Linked DNA regions of Granulimonas faecalis. The protein of the gene in region 1 interacts with the protein of each later gene in a pairwise test. Links are inferred from orthologs where the notes say so. Each region holds a gene or a part of one and is shown on either strand. Other genes may lie near its edges.

Evidence for each region. The genes of interacting proteins can lie anywhere in the genome.
Region 2: the proteins of rlmB (region 1) and OR600_RS01240 interact in binary tests that used the Escherichia coli proteins (3 or more experiments, as listed by UniProt). The link is inferred for Granulimonas faecalis from one-to-one orthologs.

The regions. Positions count from the first base shown.
Region 1 is NZ_BQKC01000001.1:512,858-516,271, forward strand. Bases 1-2,791 are described here. They hold rlmB (23S rRNA (guanosine(2251)-2'-O)-methyltransferase RlmB), read left to right. Parts: upstream 1-781; coding sequence 782-1,801; downstream 1,802-2,791. Other genes in these bases: cysS (cysteine--tRNA ligase), read left to right, coding at 1-779; OR600_RS02270 (NYN domain-containing protein), read left to right, coding at 1,794-2,357. Also shown: tuf (elongation factor Tu), read left to right, coding at 3,044-3,414. UniProt on the Escherichia coli protein: Specifically methylates the ribose of guanosine 2251 in 23S rRNA.
Region 2 is NZ_BQKC01000001.1:265,684-269,153, forward strand. What follows is about bases 1-2,848. They hold OR600_RS01240 (NAD(P)H-hydrate epimerase), read left to right. Parts: upstream 1-535; coding sequence 536-2,161; downstream 2,162-2,848. Other genes in these bases: OR600_RS01235 (holo-ACP synthase), read left to right, coding at 1-531; alr (alanine racemase), read left to right, coding at 2,163-2,848. In the rest of the region: more of alr, read left to right, coding at 2,849-3,323; OR600_RS01250 (uracil-DNA glycosylase), read left to right, coding at 3,334-3,470. UniProt on the Escherichia coli protein: Bifunctional enzyme that catalyzes the epimerization of the S- and R-forms of NAD(P)HX and the dehydration of the S-form of NAD(P)HX at the expense of ADP, which is converted to AMP.

The sequences.
Region 1 (3,414 bases):
ACGAGAGCGCCCAGGCCTGCTGCCGCTGGCACGAGCCGCTGGCCAACCTGTGGATGCACACGGGCATGCTCCGCGTCGACGGCGAGAAGATGAGCAAGTCGCTCGGCAACTTCCACACGCTCAAGGAGGTCCTCGACCGCTACCCGGCCGACGCCGTGCGCCTCCTCATGCTCCAGACCCACTACCGCTCGTCGCTCGACTTCTCGTTCGAGCGCCTCGACGGCTGCGTGGGCGCGCTGGAGCGCCTGCGCACCACGGCGAGGAACCTGCGCTGGGCGGCCGAGAACTCCGACGGCTCCAGCTGCGGCGGCGACGCCGCCCAGGCCCTGTCCGACGCCATCGACGCCGCCCGCGACGGCTTCACCTCGGCCATGGACGACGACTTCAACACGTCCTCGGCCCTCGCCGCCGTCTTCTCCCTCGCCAACCAGGCCAACGCCTACCTCGACGCCGCCGGGGCGGGGGCGTGCACCTCCACGCTGCTGCGCGCCTCCGACACCCTCGTGGAGCTCCTCGAGGTGCTCGGCCTGGAGAGCGTCCGGCCTCAGGCCGACCCGCTGCCCGCCGGGCTCGTGGACGTGGCCCGCGACCTCGTGGGCTTCGACGGCGACGACGTCGACGGCGCCGTGGCGGCCCTCGTGGACGCCCGCGCCGCGGCCCGCGCCGCGAAGGACTGGGCGCGCGCCGACGCCATCCGCGATGCCGTCTCGGACCTCGGCCTCGTGGTGGAGGACACCCAGGCCGGCACCCGCATCACCCGTCAGGAAGGGGGGCGCTGACCATGGCGTCCAAGAACCAGGGCCCCAGGGGCCAGCAGGGCAACGGGCAGCAGGGGAGGCGCGGCCGGGGCCGTGGCCAGGCCCCCCGCGCCTGGAGCAGCGAGGACGGCCGCCAGTGGAGGGGCCGCGACGGCCGCAAGGCGGGCCTCGCCGGCAAGGCGGGCCCTCAGGCGCCCAAGGCCCCCAAGGGGGACCGCCGCAGGGGTGCCCAGGGCAAGGGGAGCCCGCAGGCCGCCCGCCGGCAGCCGCGTGCCGAGGAGCGCGTGCTCGTGGAGGGCCGCCGCGCCGTCGACGAGGCCCTTGCCGCCGGCGTGCCCGTGAGGCGCGCCCACATCGCCCTCAACAAGGGCAGCCAGGACCCCAAGCTCGCCCGGCTCGCCGCCACCTTCGAGGCCGACGGCGTGGAGGTGGACATCTGCTCCAAGGCCCGCCTCGACGCCATGTCGAGTCACGGCGCCCATCAGGGCGTGGTCGTGGAGCTCGATGACTTCCCCTACGCCGACCTCGAGGACGTCGTGGCGGCCGCCGGCGACGGCGACGCGCTCGTGCTCGTGCTCGACCATGTGACCGACGAGGGCAACTTCGGCGCCATCGTGCGCTCCGCCGAGGTCGCGGGCGCCGCCGGCGTCGTGATCCCCAAGGCCCGCGCCGCCTCCGTGGGCGTGGGGGCCTACAAGACGTCGGCCGGGGCCGTGCTCCACGTGCCGATCGCGCGCGTCTCCAACCTCGCCACGGCGGTGGACCGCCTCAAGGAGGCCGGGTTCTGGGCCGGCGCGGCCACCGAGCACGCCGAGCAGGACGTCTGGGACGCGCCGCTCGGCGGTCGCTTCTGCCTGGTCATGGGCAACGAGCAGACCGGCGTGAGCCGCCTGCTCCTCGACCGCTGCGACTTCTCGTGCCGCCTGCCCCAGCGCGGCCGCGTGGAGTCGCTCAACGTGGCCCAGGCCGCCACGGTCATGGCCTACGAGTGGATGCGGCGCCTCCGGGAGGCCGGCCGCGAGGGGGGCGTCGACCGTGGTTAAGGGGGCCCCTCGGGCCCTCCTCGTGGTGGACGGCTACAACGTGCTCTTCGCCGACCCCCGCTACCAGGACCTCTTCGACGAGCCCGACGGCTCCGTGCCCGAGCGCCTCGGCACCGACCCGTTCGGCCGCGCCCGCGAGGCGCTCCTGGCCGACGTCGCCGCCTACGCCCAGCACGAGTACGAGGCCGTCATCGTCTACGACGGCGCCAACAATCGCGGGGAGCACCGCCCCGAGACGAGGCGCGGCGGCGTGCGGGAGGTCTTCTCCCGCAGGGGCGTCTCGGCGGACACCGTCATCGAGGGGCTTGTGACCGAGGCGCGCGACTCCGGCCGCCGGGTCACGGTGGTCACCTCCGACGGCACGATCCAGGCCACGGTGGAGGGGCCGGGCGTCACCCGCGTGTCGAGCCGTATGCTCGTGCACGAGGTGGCGGCCATGAACCGGTCCATCGAGCGGGAGCGCGAGGAGCGCACGTGGTCCCGCATGAGCCTGGAGGACCGCCTGGACCCCGAGACGGCGGCCAAGCTCAACGCACTGCTCGGGCGCCGGGTCTAAGCGCTATCATCGTCCCTGCGCTGATGTAGCTCCAACGGCAGAGCACCCGACTTGTAATCGGACGGTTGTCGGTTCGAATCCGACCATCAGCTCCACCCACCGACGAAGGCGGCCCGCGGGCCGCCTTTTTTCTCGGTACGATTTGGGTGCGTGGGTGGCGCCTCCGATCGGAAACCCCCGTAATGGCGGTCGTATAGGGTTGTCTAGCTGGGGTTGTGCAGAAACGATGGTATGGATACACCCGGGTCCGGGGTATACGTTGACACGGATTTGCCCCGGGCGTAGTATCACTAGCGCGTTGTGGGTCCAGCACCTGGCAGCGCGGCTTGAAAACGGATGGGGATGTGGCACAGCGGCAACTGCGGCGGACTGTAAATCCGCTCCCTATGGGTTCCTTGGTTCGAGTCCAAGCATCCCCACCATGCCCGTGTAGCTCAGTCGGTAGAGCACTTCGTTGGTAACGAAGAGGTCACCGGTTCAAATCCGGTCGCGGGCTCCATTTCAAGCATGGCGGTGTAGCTCAGTTGGTCAGAGCACGCGGTTCATACCCGCGGCGTCACTGGTTCGAATCCAGTCACCGCTACCAGGTTATCTTGCGGTCCCTCCGGGGGCCGCTAGACATATTTAGCACGTAGGCATCAATGGCTGCGAAGCGGGAAGTCCTGTTTCCAGAAGGAGGATGGCACATGGCCAAGGAGAAGTTCGAGCGTACTAAGCCGCATGTCAATATCGGCACCATCGGCCACGTCGACCACGGCAAGACCACGCTGACCGCCGCGATCACCAAGGTTCTCTCCGAGACCCCTGGCTGCCGCGCCAACTTCACCGCGTTCGAGGACATCGACAAGGCCCCCGAGGAGCGCGAGCGTGGCATCACCATCTCCGTCGCCCACGTGGAGTACGAGACCGAGAACCGTCACTACGCCCACGTCGACTGCCCCGGCCACGCCGACTACATCAAGAACATGATCTCGGGTGCCGCCCAGATGGATGGCGCCATCCTGGTCATCGCCGCCACCGACGGCCCCATGGCCCAGACCCGCGAGCACATCCTGCT
Region 2 (3,470 bases), 250 kb from region 1 along the record:
GGCGTCGGGGTCGATATGGTCGAGATCGCCCGCATGGAGCGGGTGCTGGAGCGCACGCCCCGGTTCAGGGAGCGGGTGTTCACGGCCGAGGAGCGCGCCTACTGCGACGGCCGGGCCCGGCCCGCGGAGTCGTACGCCGCGCGCTTCGCGGCCCGCGAGGCCGTGCTCAAGGCCTTGGGCTGCGGCTTTGCGGGCATGGGCCTCGCCGACGTCTCGGTGGTGCCCGACCCGCGCACCGGCGCCCCCAAGGCGCGCCTCGCCGGCGCCGCCGCCCGGCTGGCCGCCGAGCGGGGCGTCGTGGAGGTGGCGCTCTCGCTCTCCCACACCCGCGACGTGGCCCAGGCCATCGCCGTGGCGGTGACCGAGGACGCCCGCCCTCCCAAGGAGGAGCGGCCCGACCCGGCGGCCGAGCTCACCCGCTCGTTCAAGGAGGCGCGCTCGGTCCTCGACGACCTGGAGCGCGTCCAGGAGACAGAATGGAAGGCCGCCCAGGCGGCCCAGCCCGCGCCCGCGGGCCCCGAGGAGGTCTGATCCCATGCAACCGGTTCTCAACGTCGAAGACGTCCGCAAGGTCGAGCAGGACCTCACGCTGGAGGGTGTGAGCCTCGCCGAACTCATGCGCCGTGCCGGCCACGCCGTGGCCCAGGAGGTGCTCGACCTCGGCAACCTCGGGCCTGTGGTGGTGCTCTGCGGCACCGGCAACAACGGCGGCGACGGCTGGGTGGCGGCCGAGCTCATGGCCAAGGCCGGTGCCCAGGTGGAGGTCATGACCCCCGTGGAGCCCGAGTCCCTCAAGAGCCCCCTCGCCCTCATGGTCGCCCAGTCGGCCGTGAACGCCGGCGTGCCGTTCTTCGTGGCCCCCAGCCGCGACGAGCTCGACGCCCACCTGGCCCAGGCGGCCGTGGTGGTGGACGCCCTGCTCGGCACCGGGTTCCACGGCGAGCCTGCCGCGCCCTTCGACATCTGGATCGACGCGGTCAACGCCAGCGGCGCCCACGTGGTGGCCGTGGACGTGCCGAGCGGCCTCTCGGCCCAGACCGGCCACGCCCCGGGCGGCGCCGTCTTCGCCGACACCACGGTGACCATGATCTGCCTCAAGCCGGGCCTGCTCTCGGGCCGCGGCCGCGACGTCTGCGGCGCCATCGTGCTCGCGCCCCTCGCCGAGCAGGCCGAGCGCCTCGTGGTGGAGGCCGACCCGGTGGCCTGGCGCTGCGACACGGCCGACTACCTCGAGACCCTCCGGGAGCCCACGGCCGACGTCGACAAGTACTCCCGTGGCTCCGTCCTCGTGGTGGGCGGCTCCACGCGCTTCCCCGGCGCCGCCGTCATGGCCGCCATGGCGGCCGCCCGCTCCGGTGCCGGCTACGTCACCCTCGTGGTGCCCGACCGCATCGCCACGGTGTGCCGCACCCACCTCCTCGAGATCCCCGTGGTGGGGCTCCCCACCAACGAGGAGGGGATGTTCTCGGCCGGCGCCCGCACGGAGATCGTCAAGATGGCCGAGCAGCGCAGCTGCGTGCTCTGCGGCCCCGGCATGGGCGTGTGCGCCGACACCGTCTCGGTGGTCTCGTCGCTCCTCGAGTGCGACGTCCCCCTCGTGCTCGACGCCGACGCCCTCAACGCGCTGTCTCGCATGACCACGAACCGCCTGGACAACTTCCCCGAGCTCATCCGCCGCGAGGCGCCGCTCGTGCTCACCCCGCACCGCCGGGAGCTCGGCCGCCTCGTGGGCCAGCCCGGCGAGCCGCCCAGCTCCCTCACCGCCGCCCTCGAGGCCGCTCGCCGCATCGTCTGGGCCGACGGCGGCTCCGACATCTGCGTGGTGGCCAAGGGCGAGTCCACGGGCTGCGTGGGCGTCGAGATCGCCCTGCTCCCCAAACCCGGCCCTGCGTGCCTGGCCACCGCCGGTTCCGGCGACGTGCTCGGCGGCATCATGGCGGCGCTCCTCGCCCGCGGCGTCGTGGAGAACGACGTGCTCCCCCTCGTGTGCGCCTTCGCCTGCGAGGTCCACGGGTTCGCCGCCAACCTCGCCGCCGAGGCCCACGGCAGCCGCGGCGTGATGGCCTCCGACCTCATCGGCAACCTCGGCCTCGCCCTCGACGCCATGGAGGAGCAGGTCTCGCTGGCCGTCGCCGGTGTGTCGCCCGAGGAAGGTGAGTGAGGTGGCGGAGAGCCGCTGCCCCGACACCCGCTGGGCCTGGGTGGAGGTGAGCCGCTCCGCCATCCGTCACAACACCCGCGAGTACAAGAAGCGCCTCGCACGGGGCGTCAAGCTCATGTGCGTGGTGAAGGCCGACGCCTACGGCCACGGTGCCGCCGTGTGCGCCCCCCTCATGGCCGCGTCCGGCGCCGACGCCTTCGCCGTGGCCACGGTGCGCGAGGGCATCGCCCTGCGCGAGGCCGAGGTCTCCAAGCCTATCCTCGTCCTCTCGCAGCCCCCTGCCACGGCCATCCCCGACCTCCTCGCCTACGACCTCATGCCCTCGGTCTACACCACGGAGTTCGCCCTGGCCTTTGGCGAGTACGCCGCGGCCGGCGGCCGCCAGGGGGCCTACCACCTGGCGCTGGACACCGGCATGACGCGCATAGGCGTGCCCTGGGCCGAGGCCGTGGAGTTCCGGCGCGCCGTGGACTTCCACTCCGGTCTCGTGTGCGCCGGCACCTTCACGCACTTCGCCACGGCGGACGTGCCGGGCGACTGGGACTGGGAGCTCCAACGCAGCCACTTCGACGAGGCTGTGGCGGCCCTGCGCGACGCCGGGTTCGACCCGGGCCTCGTTCACTGCGACAACACCCCCTCGGTGGTGCTCCACAAGGACACCCACTACGACATGGTGCGCGTGGGTATCGGCCTCTACGGCCTGCACCCCTGCGAGCCCAGCCGCGACCACATCGACCTCGAACCGGCCATGGCCGTGCGCGCCCGGGTCACCCGCTGCGGCTGGCCGCCGGTGGGTACGGGGGTCTCCTACGGCATGACCTGGCGCGTGACCACCTCCTCGGTGCAGGTGGCCACGATTCCCGTCGGCTACGCCGACGGCTACGGGCGCATCCTCTCCAACCGCGCCGAGGTGCTCTGCCGCGGCCGGCGCCACCGCCAGGTGGGCAACGTCTGCATGGACCAGTGCATGTTCGCCGTGGAGGTCAACCAGGTGCGGCAGTACCGCCCCTGCGGCCCCGTGGAGGAGGGCGACCTCGTCACCCTCATGGGTGTGGACGGCGACGAGGAGATAACGGCCGAGGAGCTCGCCGAGCTGTCGGGCACCATCAACTACGAGGTCGTCTGCGACTTCGGCCTCAGGCTCGAGAAGGTCTACGTCTAAGGGGGCAGCTATGGCCATGCTCAAGATCCCGGGTTACGAGAATCAGCGCCCCGGCGAGGTGCCGCTGTCGGCCGTGCGCGACCTCCTCGGCGACTGCCGCAGGTGCCCGCTCTGCGAGACGCGCACGAACATCGTGTTCGGCGACGG